Regions from separate parts of the Nocardioides sp. JS614 genome, predicted to be linked through region 2. Evidence: riboswitches for the same ligand, from Rfam matches in the RefSeq annotation. Region 2 holds a riboswitch; the other holds the start of a gene.
The links. A riboswitch is a leader RNA that binds a small molecule or an ion and turns the genes downstream of it on or off. The one in region 2 is predicted to bind thiamine pyrophosphate.
Positions count from the first base shown of each region.

Region 1: another riboswitch for thiamine pyrophosphate. It lies ahead of NOCA_RS03610 (thiamine ABC transporter substrate-binding protein); the one in region 2 lies ahead of thiE (thiamine phosphate synthase).

Region 1 is NC_008699.1:457,717-464,789, reverse strand. Features, by position in the region: gene NOCA_RS03615 (ABC transporter permease) at 1-1,264, opposite strand, end outside; gene NOCA_RS03610 (thiamine ABC transporter substrate-binding protein) at 1,298-2,377, opposite strand; TPP riboswitch at 2,368-2,480, opposite strand; gene NOCA_RS03605 (RNA polymerase sigma-70 factor) at 2,640-3,518, opposite strand; gene NOCA_RS03600 (carboxymuconolactone decarboxylase family protein) at 3,515-4,102, opposite strand; gene NOCA_RS03595 (alpha/beta hydrolase) at 4,199-5,116, shown strand; gene NOCA_RS03590 (GNAT family N-acetyltransferase) at 5,113-5,556, shown strand; gene NOCA_RS03585 (MBL fold metallo-hydrolase) at 5,546-6,646, opposite strand; gene NOCA_RS03580 (SDR family oxidoreductase) at 6,656-7,073, opposite strand, start outside.
Region 2 is NC_008699.1:3,605,871-3,612,943, reverse strand. Features, by position in the region: gene NOCA_RS18755 (hypothetical protein) at 1-228, shown strand, start outside; gene NOCA_RS28040 (hypothetical protein) at 225-437, shown strand; gene cobJ (precorrin-3B C(17)-methyltransferase) at 542-2,014, shown strand; gene NOCA_RS18740 (cobalt-precorrin-4/precorrin-4 C(11)-methyltransferase) at 2,011-2,784, shown strand; gene bluB (5,6-dimethylbenzimidazole synthase) at 2,784-3,452, shown strand; gene NOCA_RS28490 (hypothetical protein) at 3,564-3,695, opposite strand; TPP riboswitch at 3,711-3,820, shown strand; gene thiE (thiamine phosphate synthase) at 3,789-4,427, shown strand; gene thiO (glycine oxidase ThiO) at 4,424-5,539, shown strand; gene thiS (sulfur carrier protein ThiS) at 5,536-5,724, shown strand; gene NOCA_RS18715 (thiazole synthase) at 5,730-6,488, shown strand; gene NOCA_RS18710 (thiamine phosphate synthase) at 6,485-7,073, shown strand, end outside.

The sequences.
Region 1 (7,073 bases), 1.8 Mb from region 2:
GCGCCACCAGCGCCTGCGCGATCGGGACCAGGAGCGGTGAGTCCCTCAGGTCGAGGGGCGGCCGGTCGAGGGTGATGAGGAACCCGAAGCCGAGCGTCACCGCGGACACCCCGAGCGGGAGCATGAACAGCCCGTCCAGCAGGCCGCGCGCCCGGCGCTCACCCCGCGTGCGCGACCGGCGGGTGACCACCACGGTGACCAGCACGCCCAGGGACAGCGACATCCAGGTGGCGTCGACGGCGGTGCGCAGCGAGGTGACGAGCGCGTCGGTCGCGGAGGCGAGCAGGGCGTGCTGCGTGCCCTCGCCGGTCAGCGCGCGGTAGTTGCCCAGGCTCCACGCGTCGCCGACCCGCAGCGAGCCGGCGACCAGGGCGGCCACCGGCGCCCCCACCAGCAGCAGCACCAGGCCGGTCGCGACCAGGCCGGGCCAGTCGCCGGGCGCCGGCCGCGGCGGGCGCCGGGTGGAGCGGGCCAGAGCCGGGTCGGGTACGGCGCGCAACCGGCCGGTCACCACCAGCAGGGCCGTGATCGCGAGCAGCTGGAGGATCGAGAGCGCCGCCGCGGCCTGGAGGTCGAGCAGGTTCGTGGTGAGCAGGTAGATCTCGGTCTCGACCGAGGAGTAGCGCAGCCCGCCCAGGGTGAGCACCACGCCGAACGCGGTGGCGCAGAAGAGGAAGACCACGCTGGCGGCGCTGACGATCGCCGGGCGCAGCGCGGGCAGGGTGACGGTCCGGAAGACGTGGGCCGGCCCCGCACCGAGCGCCGCGGCCGCCTCCGCCGGCCGCGGGTCGAGGGACTCCCAGGCGGCGCCGACCGCCCGGATCACGACCGCCACGTTGAAGAACACGAGGCCGGCGACGATGGCCACGGCCGAGCCGTCCAGGCCGAGGAAGCCCAACGGCCCGGCCTCGCCGATCAGCTCGCGGAACGCGACCCCGACCACCACCGTCGGCAGCACGAACGGCACCAGCAGCAGCGAGCGCAGCGCCCGCCGGCCCCAGAACCGGCGCCGGTGCAGCAGGTGCGCCACGGGCAGGCCGAGGAGCACGGCGAGCAGGGTCGCGACCGTCGAGGACCAGACCGTGAACCACAGCACCCGGTGCACCCGGGGCCGGCCGAGCACCTCGAGCACCCCACCCGGGTCGAAGCGGCCGTCGGTGACGAAGCCCTCGGAGACCATGCCGCTGACCGGGAGCAGGAAGAACACGCCGAGCACGGCCAGCGGCAGCGCCGCGAGCCCGACCAGCTCGAGCGAGCGCCTCATGGCCTGCCCGTCACCCCGTCCGCGCGGTGCCGGTCATCGAGAGGTCACGTCGGTCCACTCGCGCAGCCACTCGTCGCGGTGCTCGTCGATCGACGCGGGGTCCACCGAGAACGGGTCGCTCGGCTGCTTCGCGAACCGGGCCCACTCCTTCGGCAGCTGGACCGAGGAGTCGACCGGGAACACGTACATGCTCTCGGGCAGTGCGGCCTGCACCTCCGGCGAGAGCAGGAAGTCGACCAGCTGCTCGGCGCCGGCGGGGTTCGCGGCACCGTCCAGCACGCCGGCGTACTCCACCTGGCGGAAGCAGGTGTCGAGCAGGGCGCTCGTCGACGACTCCCCGTCGGCGACGGTGAACGCCGGCGAGGAGTCGTAGGACAGCACGATCGGCCGGTCACCCTGGCCGCCGCCCTGGGTGAAGTCGACCTCGTAGGCGTCGGACCAGCCGGCCGTCAGCTTGGTCCCGTTCTCCATCAGCCGCGCCCAGTAGTCCTGCCAGCCGTCCTCGCCGTACGCCGCGATCGTGCTCAGCAGGAACGCCAGGCCGGGCGAGCTGGTGGCCGCGCCCGGGGTGACGAACAGGCCCTGGTACTCCGGGGCGGCCAGGTCGTCCAGGGTCTTCGGCGGGGCGAGATGGTGGTCGGCGAACCAGGTGTCGTCGACGTTCACGCACACGCTGGCGTTGTCGATCGGCGTGAGGTCGTGCTCGTCGTCACCCGGCAACCGGTACTGGTCGGCGCCGTCCGGCAGCGGAGCGTCGTACGGCGCGAACACGCCCTCGTCGAGCGCCCGCGAGGCGAAGGTGTTGTCGATGCCGAACGCCACGTCGCCGAGCGGGTCGCCCTTGGTCAGCACCAGCTTGTTGGTGAGGATCCCGGCGTCGCCGGACGCGCGGACCACCAGGTCGTAGCCGGACTGCTGCTCGAACTGCTTGATCAGCGGCTTGGGCAGCGAGAACGACTCGTGGGTGACCAGCACGACCCGCCCGGGCTCGCCGCCCGGGCTGGCCGTCGACTCGTCGCCGGACGAGCCGTTTCCGATGGTCGAGCAGCCGGTCGCCGCCAGGGCGAGCGCGACGAGCGGTGCCAGTGGCGCCAGGGCATGGATGGGTCTCATCTTCCGACTCCCTTCGCCGGTGCTAACCGGATCAGGTTCATAGGGTCTGCGGCGGATCCGCACTCTCAGCACGTTGTTGAGGCGTGCTCCCCTGCGTTTGTCCAAACTGTAGTCCCCCCAGGCCGGGTCCCGGGGGCCGGTCCTGCCACCGACCCCCGCTGCTCGCTGTAACGCCCGTTTACCCCTTGTCCCGAGCGTGCTGCAGCGGCGGCGGTAGGTGGGGTAAACGGGCGTTACAGCTGCGCGGCTGGCCGAACCGGGGTCAACGGGTCAGAGTGACGACGGCGTCGAGCCGGGCCAGCTTGGCCGGGTTGCGTACGACGTAGAGGCCGGTGACCAGGCCGTCCTCGACGACCATCGAGGCGACCGTGTCGAGCTCGCCGTCCAGCACGATCCGCAGCGCGGGAGCGCCGTTGACGACGACCACGTCGGCGACGGCGTCGAGGCCCTCGGAGACCGCACCGAGGAAGCGGACCACCTTGTCACGGCCCAGGATCGGGCGGAGCGCGGCCTTCTTGACCCCTCCGCCGTCGGTGACCAGCACGACGTCGGGGGCGAGCACGTCCATCAGGCTCTGGATGTCGCCGGTCGCGACCGCAGCGAGGAACGTCGCCATCACGTGCTCCCGCTCGGAGCGGGTGGCCTCGGCCCGCGGCCGCCGCTCGGCGACGTGTCCGCGGGCGCGGTGCGCGATCTGGCGTACGGCGGCCGGCGTCTTGTCGACCGCGGCCGCGATCTCGTCGTAGCCGAAGTCGAAGACCTCGCGCAGCACGAACACCGCGCGCTCGGTCGGGCCGAGCGTCTCGAGCAGCGTGAGCATCGCCAGGGAGACGCTGTCGGCGAGCTCGACGTCCTCCGCCACGTCCGGGGTGGTGAGCAGCGGCTCGGGGAGCCACGGTCCGACGTACGACTCCCGGCGCCGGGCGTTCGTGCGCATCCGGTTCAGCGCGAGCCGGGTGGCGATCCGCACCAGGTAGGCGCGCGCCTCGCGCACCTCCTCGCGGTCGACCTCGACCCAGCGCAGCCAGGTCTCCTGCAGCACGTCCTCGGCGTCCGCGGCCGAGCCGAGCATCTCGTAGGCGACCGTGAAGAGCAGGTTGCGGTGGTCGACGAAGACGTCGGTGGAATCGGTGGCGTTCATGCGGGCCTCACGTCTCCCGACGGTACGGCGAGCGGCAGCTCGCACACATCCGAGTATCCCTGGCTCTGCAGGCCCGCGGCGGAGTTGAACCGCGAGCGCATGTTCTCCAGGGCCACGATCTGGGTCAGCTCGACGACGGCGGGGGTGCCGAGCTGCTCCACGAGCCGCGCGACCATCGCGTCGGTGACGGTCGGCGGCGTGGCGGTCATCGCCTCGGCGTACTCGAGGACCTCGCGCTCCAGCGGCGTGAACACGTCGGACTCCCGCCACCGCGGGACCTCGCTGACCTTCGCCAGGTCCACGCCCTCGTCGTGCGCCTTGAAGTAGCCGAAGTCCAGGCACCAGCTGCAGCCGATGGTCCCGGCACTGGCCAGCTCGGCGTAGGACTTCAGCGTGGGGTCGAGCGCGCCCCACTTCGCGACCTTGCCCTCGAAGCCGACCACGGCCCTCATCAGCGGCTTGTGGTGGAAGTAGACGTAGAGGCCGTCAGGGATCTCCCCGAACGTGCGGCGGGCGTACGCCGAGACCACCTTGCCGTACAGGCCGGTGATCGTGGCCTTCGGGATGCGGAACGTGCTGGGCATCTGCTCTCTCCTTCGTGGACTCGTCTCGGTCCGTCACCCACCAGACACCGGCCACCGCGCCGCTGTGACAACCCCCGCTGTGGGAGGCTGCGAGCCATGAGCCCCAGCCGCCGCCACGAGGCGCTCGCGTGGGTCGTCCCGAGGCTGCGTCGCTCGCGCGACCTGGGCACCCCGGAGGCGGAGCGGGCCCGGATCGAGCGCTGGCACGCGCGGCTCGCACGGCGGCTGCCGACCCGCGTGACGCCGGGATTCGCGAAGCGGTTCTCCGTGGTCACCGAGGTGCTCACCGGCCGGTCCGGCGAGTTCGCGTCGTACGTCGTCACCCCGCGCGGGACCGATCCGCGACGCACCGTGGTCTACCTCCACGGCGGCGGCTACGTGGCCCCGATCGACCCCTTCCACGTCCGCTACCTGTGCCGCCTGGCCACCGACCTCCACGCCCGGATCGTGCTGCCGGACTACCCCCTGGCGCCCGAGCACACCTGGCGGGACTCGCACGCGGCCATCGCCGACCTCACCGGCCGGTGGGTCGGCGACTCCGACCAGCTGGTGCTCGCCGGCGACTCCGCGGGCGGCGGCTACGCGCTCGCGATCGCCCAGACGCTGCGCGACCGCGGCGGCCCGCAGCCGGCGCGGCTGCTGCTGCACTCCCCGTGGGTGGACCTGACCACCGCGACGCCGGAGACCGAGTCGTTCACGGTCCGCGACCCCTGGCTGTTCCTCGGCAAGCTGCAGGCGTACGCCGCCTGGTGGGCCGGATCCACCGAGGACCTGGGCCGTCCCGAGGTGAGCCCCGCGCTGGCCGAGCTCGGCGGGCTGCCGCCGGCGCTGATGTTCTGCGGCACCCGCGACACGCTCACACCCGGCTGCCGGCTGCTGGCCCGCCGGGCCGAGCAGGCCGACTGGGACCTCACCTACGTCGAGGTCCACGACCTGATCCACGTCTACCCGCTGCTGCCGTTCATCCCGGAGGCCCGGGAGGCCCGCCGACGCACGATGGAGTTCCTCCGATGATCACGATCACCGCCGGCCCGTTCACCGCCCTGGACGCCCCGACGGCGTACGCCGTCTGGCGGCTGCGCCAGGACGTGTTCGTCGTCGAGCAGGAGTGTCCCTACCCCGACCTCGACGGCCGCGACGACGAGCCGGACACCCGTCACGTGCTGCTCCGCGACGACGACACCCTCCTCGGCTACGCCCGGGTGCTCGACGAGGAGCGCGACGGCCAGGCGGTCTGGCGGATCGGCCGGGTGGTGCTGGACCGAGCGGTCCGCGGCCAGGGCCTGGCCGACCCACTGGTGCAGACCGCGCTCCAGGTGTGCAAGGACCGCGACGTGGTGCTCGACGCGCAGTCGCCGCTGGCGCCGTGGTACGCGACGTTCGGGTTCGAGGTGTCGGGCCCGGAGTTCCTCGAGGACGGGATCCCGCACACCCCGATGCGGCTCAGCCGCTGAGGGTGTCCTCGCCGGGCGCTCCGGCGGGGACCGCCGAGAACAGCACGCCCTCGGGGGTGTCCGCGCGGGTCGCCTGACCGCGGGCGACGAGCAGCTCGAGGTGCGCCTTGATCTCCATCGCGGCCATGCCCTGGCTGAACAGGTCGAGCTCGTCGTACGCCTTCTCGTGCCGCGTCCACGCGAGCTGGTGGGCGACCGTGAACCCGGTGCCCGGCTCCTCGGCGATCGCGGCCAGGCTCTGCTCGAGGCGCCGGTCGTGGAAGGAGAGCAGCTCGTCGGCGCGGGCGTGCGAGGACGGCGCCACCGGACCGTGCGCCGGGAGCACCTTCAGGTCGGGCAGCGCGCGCACCTTGGTCAGCGAGGCCATGAAGTCGCCGAGCGGGTCGGGCGTCGGCGGGACCGTGAAGCCGATCGACGGGGTGATCGTCGGCAGCACGTGGTCACCGGCGAACAGCAGCCCGGCCGCCTGCTCGGCGAAGACGTAGTGCCCCGGGGTGTGCCCGGGCGTGTGGACCGCGTCGAGCGTGCGGACGCCGACCTCGATCTCGTGGTCGCCCTCGAGCCAGGTGTCGGGGAGCAGCCACATCGCCGGGTCCGGGCGCTCGCCGCCGGCCGCCCAGAGGTCCGCGATCGCGTTCGCGCCGGCCGTGCGCAGCACGTCGAGGAACGGGCTCTCGTCGAGGAGCCGGTCGTTGAGCAGGTCCAGGGCCGGCTTCTCGCCGAGGCCGAGCGCCACGTCCGCGCCGTACTCGTGGCCGAGCACGGTGGCGAGCGTGAAGTGGTCGCGGTGGACGTGGGTGACCAGGAACCGGCGGATGTCGCCGAACCCGTAGCCGACCTGGCGCAGGCACCGCTCCAGCAGGTCGCGGGCGACGTCGATCGCCCAGCCGCCGTCGATCAGGGTCAGCCCGTCGGCGCTCTCGATCACGTAGACGTTGATCGCCTTGAGCCCGTCCATCGGCAGTGGCAGCGGGATCCGGTGGATGCCGTCGGCGACCTGCCAGGCTCCCGCCTTGCTCCAGTGCTCGCCGGAGTCGGGCGAGACGGCGAACGCCGTCGGCGTGGAGGCTGGGGAGGTGGATGGCGTCACGCACGGACCCTACGACCCGACGTCGGGGAACCCGAGGTCGAGGGTCGGCTGCTGGATGCCGCCGTCGATCTCGAGCAGCTTGCCGGTCACATACTGCCCGGCCCGCGAGGCGAGGTAGACGACGCCGGCCGCGATGTCCTCGGGCTCGCCGACGCGCCCGAGCGGGGTCTTCGTCTCGAGCTGGCTCATCAGCTCCGGCCGGCCGGCGACGTACTCCAGCGCGCTGGTCATGATCGACCCGACGTAGATGCCGTTGACGCGGATCCGCGGCGCGAGGTCCTGGGCCGCCATCCTCGTCCAGTGCGCGAGCGCGGCCTTGGCGGTGCCGTAGGCGATGAAGCCGCGATCGGCGGTGCGGCCCATCATCGAGCTGATCGTGACGACGCTCTTCTGCGCGTCCGCCACCGATCCGGCGTCCCTCAGCATC
Region 2 (7,073 bases):
TGGCACGTGTCGGAGTTGGCTGAGCCTCTCGTCGAACCGAGAGGCCCCGATCCCGGGCTCCCGGAATCGGCCAAGTCGTTGCCATTCGGCCCGGTGCCGGGTGGCCGGCATATCGAGGTTCCCAAGGCCGGCCTCGGCCGCCAAGCCATCGATGACCTGACCGCAGCAGTCGGTGACGTGGTCGTCACGCCGTGGCGTGGCGTGCTCATTCCCGAGGAGAGCAGATGACCGACCTGCGCAGGCCGAAGCGCCGCTCCGAGTACGTGGACTCCGGACCCGCCATCTATGTCGATTCCTTCGCCACCATCCGGCGAGAGGCCGGCCTGCGGGCCGTGCCGGCCGATGCCGAGAAGCTCGCCGCCACCGTCCGTGGCCGCCGCGGGGGATCGGCGATGACCTCGTCAGCCCTCAATGCACTCGCCCAGGAGGCAGAGTGAGCACCACCCCACGTCGTCCTCGCTCCGCTCCGGGCGCCGCGGGGGCCCCGAAAGGCACCGGCCGTTTGACGGTCGTCGGCATCGGCCCCGGCGACCCGGAGCTCATGACGCTCAAGGCCGCTCGGATCATCGGCGCGGCTGACGTCGTTGCGTACCACGCTGGGGTGAAGACGAAGTCCCACGCGCGTCGCATTGCCGGCGGCATCATTCCAGCCGAGGTGATCGAGGAGGAGTTGCGCTATCCGGTCACCACCGGCACCACCGACCATCCCGGTGGGTATGTCGGGGCGATGACCGACTTCTACGAGTCCTGCGCGGTACGGCTGTCGGCTCACCTCGACGCGGGGCGCGACGTGGTCCTGCTCTCGGAGGGCGATCCCCTCTTCTACGGCTCGTCGATGTATCTCCACGACCGGTTCAAGGAGATCTACCCGATTGAGGTGGTGCCGGGCGTGCCCGCCTTCGCGGCGGCGACGGCGGCGATCGCTGGCAGCTCGGGCCCGTTGGTTCGACAGACAGATGTCCTGACCGTCCTGCCCGGAACCTTGCCCGAGCCGGAGCTCGCGAGGCGGCTGGCGGACACAGAGGCCGCCGTCATCATGAAGCTCGGCCGGAACTTTCCAGCCGTGCGCTCCGCGCTGGCGCAGGCGGGGCGGCTCGAGGGCGCCTGGTACGTCGAGCGGGCGTCGCAGTCCGAGGAGCGGTGGCTGCCTGTAGCCGAGGTCGATCCGGACTCGGTGCCCTACTTCTCCCTGATCGTCGTCCCGGGTGACACGGCCGACCGGCAGACCGCTCAGCGGCTGCGCGCTCGCGAGGCGGAGCCCAGCGCATCGGTCGCGGCACCCGACGGGCGGACCGCTGAACTCCTGGTCGTCGGCCTCGGCCCCGACCACTGGCTCACGCCAGAAGCGTCGGCGGCTCTGGGCGAGGTCAATCACGTGGTCGGCTACGCCCCGTGCGTGGCTCGCGTCGCGCAGCGTGCCGGAATCACCCGCCACGCGTCAGGCAACACCGTCGAGGTCGACCGGGCTCGGGTCGCGCTCGACCTGGCCGGATCGGGGGAGCGGGTCGCGGTCGTCTCTGGCGGCGACGCCGGTGTGTTCGGGATGGCAGCGGCCGTCTTCGAGGCGGCTGAGGATCCGACGTACGCCGGCGTCCAGATTCGGGTGCTGCCGGGGGTCAGCGCCGTGCAGGCGGTGGCCGCCCGTGCCGGTGCGCCCATTGGGGCAGACTTCGCCGTTGTCTCGCTCTCCGACAGGCTCGAGCCGTGGGAGGTCGTGGAACGGCGCCTCCGCGCCATCGCCGACGCCGACCTCGTGCTGGCGATCGACAACCCGGCCCCCCGCTCCCGGACCGAGCAGATTGCCACCGCCCACCGTGTCCTGCTGGAGCATCGCAAGCCCGAGACCGTGGTCATCGTCGGGCGCGACGTCGGGCGCGACGAGGAGTCGCTGACCGTCACGACGCTGGCCGACCTGGACCCGGAGACGATCGACATGAAGTGCCTGCTGATCGTGGGTGCCGAGAGGACACGGGTGAGCCGCGCCGGCGTGTGGACGCCGAGGTACGTGCGGTGAGTGCTGCCGTCCACTTCGTCGGCGCCGGACCCGGCGCGGCCGACCTGCTGACCGTGCGCGCGACTCGCCTGCTGGCGCAGGCGGACCTGGTGCTCTATCCCGGCACCTACCTCGATCCCGAGGTCCTGGCCCACGTCGGCCCGGGCGCAGAGCTCGTCGACACCCAAGACCTCGACCTCGACACGATGGTCGCCCAAATGGTCCGTGCAGCCGGCGCGGGCCAGGCGGTGGTGCGGCTGACGTCCGGCGATCCGTCGCTCTATTCCGCGCTGCACGAGCAGACCTGCCGGCTCGATGCTGCTGGTGTTGCCTGGTCGGTGACGCCCGGGGTGCCGGCCTACGCCGCCGCTGCTGCGCTGGTCGGCAGCGAGCTGACGGTGCCGCTGGTGGCCCAGTCGGTGGTGCTGACCCGCGCCCAGGCTCGCTCTACCGTGATGCCGGAGTCCGAGTCGCTGGCGGCGTTCGCCACGACTCGCTCGACGCTCGTGCTGCATCTGGCGATCACGCGGGTGCGGCCGCTCATGGCCGAGCTCGAACCGGAGTACGGCGGCGACTGCCCGGTGGCCGTCGTCTACCGCGCCAGCCAGCCCGCAGAACAGGTGCTGCGCGGCACGGTGGCAACCATCTCGGAGGTGGTGGAGGCGGCAGGGCTGCGCCAGGCGGCCGTGATCCTGGTCGGCTGGGCACTGGCCGGCGAGGGCGGCGAGTCCTATCTCTACGACGCGGCCCGCGACCGGACCTCGAAGCGACGCGACGATCGGGGGCTGTGATGGAGTTCTACGACGTCATCAACCGTCGTCGTGACACTCGCCGAGAGTTCACAGGTGAGCCGTTGGCCGCCGAGGTGCTGGAGCGGCTGTTGTCGGCGGCTCACTGTGCCCCGAGTGTCGGGATGAGCCAACCGTGGGATTTCGTCCTGGTCCGCTCGCCGGACACGCTCAGCGCGTTCGCCGACCACGTCGCGCACGAGCGGGACACGTTCGCGGCGACGCTCAGCGGCGAGCGCGCCGAGACGTTCTCGCGGATCAAGGTCGAAGGGATCCGCGACTCGCGGCTCGGGATCGTGGTCGGCTACGACCCGACTCGCGGCGGGCCGAGGGTGCTCGGTCGGCATGCCATCGCCGACGCCGGGCTCTACTCGGTGGTCTGCGCCATCCAGAACCTCTGGCTCGCCGCGACCGCCGAGGGCCTCGGGGTGGGGTGGGTCAGTTTCTACCGCGAGGAGTTCTTGCGCGATCTCGTCGGCATGCCGGAGCACGTACGGCCGGTAGCCTGGCTCTGCGTCGGCACCGTCTCGGAGCTACCGGACGTTCCTGACCTGGAGCGCTACGGCTGGCGGCACCGCTCGCCGTTGGCGAGTGCCCTGCATGAGGAGAGGTACGGCGTCAGCGCGTCAATGCCCACTGTGTGGCGGTACGTGCCGGAGTCCACCCGGTGAAGGCGCCGACTGGTGCGCTGGTCTCGACCGAGACTCGGGTCAGCTCGCCGCCGTGCTCCCGGTACAGCTGCCCGAGCAGCATCTCGGTCTCGAGCGTCACACCGGGCACCATCAGCCGGCCGCCGGCCGGAGCGCCGCCAGGCAGGCGTCGATCACCCCGTCGCGGGTGGCGCCGCCGCCGACGAAGATGGCGTGGTCCTCGGCATCGCCCTGCTTGCGGGTCCCTTCCGAGAGAGCTTGCACGGCTGCTACGGTCGTGGCATTCCACACGGGAGCCCGAGGCATCGGGCTGAGATGGGGCTGGAGCCGCTCCGACCGTCGAACCTGATCCGGGTAATGCCGGCGAAGGAAGTGAGGAGCGACGTGTTACCCCGCATTCATTGCATCACCGACTTCTCGTCGTACGGCGACAGGGCGATCACCCTGCTGGAGGCCGTCGTCCGTGAGGGCGTCGACGCCGTCCAGGTGCGTGCGAAGTCGGTGTCCGACCGAGAGGTGGTTGCGTTCACCCGCGCCCTCGTGGACCGCCTTGCGGGGACCTCGGCGGCGGTGATCGTGAACGACCGCGTCGACATCGCGCTCATTGCGGGAGCGCAAGGCGTCCATCTCGGCCGTGATGACCTCGCGGTCGCCGAGGCCAGACGCCTGGCACCGCAAGGCTTCCTCGTCGGCGGCACCTGCCGGAACGCCGACCAGGCCCGTGAGGCGAGGGCCCAGGGCGCCGACTACATAGGCGTTGGACCGGTCTACGCCACGACCACGAAGAGTGGTCTCCCGGACCCGATCGGGTTGGACGCGCTGCGTGATGCGGCGCGAGTCCTGCCGGCGATCGCGATCTCTGGCATCAACGCCGAGCGCGCGCCCGAGGTGATGGCGGCCGGGGCCTACGGGATCGCGGTGGCCTCGGCCATCTGCCGATCACCTCAGCCCGGACTGGCCGCGAGGGAACTCGTCGGCGCCGTCGCGCTCGCATGAGGGTGGCGGTGATCGGGGCCGGCATCGTCGGTCTGGCCTGCGCGGAGGAACTGGTCCGCGCGAAGCACGACGTGCGGGTGTTCGACCCCGACCCGGCTGGTGGCGCGACCCGGGCGGCGGCCGGGATGCTCGCACCGGCCGGTGAGGCCTGGCACGGCGAGACGGACCTGCTGCGGCTCGGCGTGGCCTCTGCGCGACTGTGGCCGGCGTACGCGGCTCGACTGCGGGCCGTCTCCGGCGTGGACGTCGACCTGCGCACCGAGGGCACGTTGCTGATCGGCCAGGACCATGACGACCTTCAGCAGGTGCGGCGCACGCTCGAGGTGCTCTCGACCGAGGGGATCGCCTTCCGGGAGCTCGACCGGCGCGAGGCACGGTCGGACGAGCCCACCTTGTCTCGGGTCGCAGGCGCGGTGCTCGTCCCCGAGGACCACAACGTCAACCCGCGGCTGGTCGCTGAGGCCCTGCTACGCCTGCTGGGTGAACGGGTGGTCCGGGCCCGGGCGTCGGCGATCGACGGTGGAGTCCGCTTCGCGGACGGGATCGAGTTCCCGTGCGACGCGGTGGTCATCGCGACCGGTGCCGAGGCCCGGAGCCTGGTGCCGCAGGTCCGGCCGGTCCGCGGGGAGACGATCCGGCTGCGGGTGATCGACCGGCCGTCCCGGGTGCTGCGCGCGCGGGTGCACGGCGAGGCGGTGTACGTCGTGCCGCGGGCGGGCGGCGAGGTCGTCGTGGGTGCCACTGAGGAGGAGCATGCCTCGGAACCGGTGGCGACGCTCGGCGCGGTGGTGCGACTGCTGCACGCCGCGCGCACCCTGGTGCCCGGGCTGGAGAGCTCCGACGTCGTCGAGATCACCGCCCGGCATCGCCCCGGCACCCCCGACAACGGACCACTGCTCGGGGTCACCGACGGGCCAGGAGCGGTCCGGCAGGTGCTGGCCGTCGGGCACTACCGCGGCGGCGTGCTGCTCGCGCCGCTGACCGCCCAGGTGATCCGGGCTCACGTCGAGAACGGCGACGTCCCCGCTGTCGCGCGTCCGTTCGCGCCGAGCCGCTTCGGCCCGCACCGGACCGATTCCCCCACCGACCACTGGAAGGACCCCATCTCATGAGGATCAAGCTCAACGGCCAGCCGCACGTCGTGGAGGAGGGCGCGACCCTGCAGGACCTGCTTCCGTCGGCCCGCGGATGCGCGGCAGCGCTCAACGGGGCCATCGTGCCCGCAGCATCGTGGGAGTCGACCCGGTTGTCGGAGAAGGATGCGGTCGAGGTCGTCACCGCGCACCAGGGCGGGTGAGCCGGATGCGGATCGCGGGCATCGACCTCCCGAGCCGGCTGTGGATCGGCACCGGCGGGCTGACGAACATCAGCGCGGTCTCCGAGGTCGTCGACGCCGCCGCCCCGGGCCTGGTCACGGTGTCGATCCGTCGCACCTCCGACACCAGCAGCGGCGGGCTGCTGGACACCCTCCGCGTGAAGGGCGTGCGGATCCTGCCCAACACGGCCGGATGCCACAGCGCTCGCGAGGCGATCCTGACCGCGCAGCTGGCGCGCGAGGCCCTCCAGACCGACTGGGTCAAGCTCGAGGTCATCGGCGACGAGACCAGCCTGATGCCCGACGCCGTCGAGCTGCTCGACGCGGCCGAGACGCTGGTGCAGCAGGGATTCACGGTGTTGCCCTATACGACCGCCGACCCGGTCCTCGCGCGACGCTTGGCCGACGTCGGGTGCGCGGCCGTCATGCCGCTCGGCTCGCCCATCGGCACCGGTCGCGGCATCGACGACCCGCGCGCCGTCGAGGCCGTGTGCGCCGCCGTCACGGTTCCCGTGGTGCTGGACGCCGGGATCGGCACCGCGAGCGACGCTGCGTTGGCGATGGAGCTGGGGTGCGATGCCGTGCTGGTGGCGACGGCGATCACGCGCGCGGACCGCCCGGCCCAGATGGCGGCGGCGTTGCGGGCCGCGGTCGAGGCCGGTGAGTTGGCACGCGGGGCCGGTCGCATCCCCCGGCTCACCACCGCTCGCGCGTCGAGCCCGATGGCCGGACGGGTGGGGACGTGACGGGGGTCGACCTGCCGCGGCTGCTGGTCCTCACCGACCGTCACCAGCTCCCTGCCGGGCGCGACCTCGTCGGCGCGCTCGCCGACTGCGTCGCGGCCGGTCTCGAGGCCGTTCTGCTCCGGGAGCTCGACCTGCCCGGGCAGGAGCGGCAAGCGCTCGCCCGCGCGCTCGGCGCCACCGGCGTCACCGTGATCCTCGCGCGCACCTGGCTCCCCGGCGCCGCGGCGGTGCACCTCGCCGCCGCCCAGAGCCCGCACGACGCCGGTGCCGCGCCCTTCCACGGCCGCTCGTGCCACGACGACCACGAGATACGCCGCGCGGTCGCCGGCGGCGCGTCGTACCTGACGATCTCGCCAGTCGCGGCCTCCGCCTCCAAGCCGGGCTACGGCCCCATCCTCGGGGAGGACGGCGTACGCCGCGCGGTTGCGCTCGCCGGCGAGGTGCCGGTCTTCGCCCTCGGCGGGGTCAAGGTCCAGAACGCCGCCGCGATGCGGGCAGCCGGCGCCCACGGGGTCGCCGTCATGGGTGCCGTCATGCGCGCCCCCGACCCGGCCGACGTCGTCGAGCGCGTGCTGGGGGAGGCCC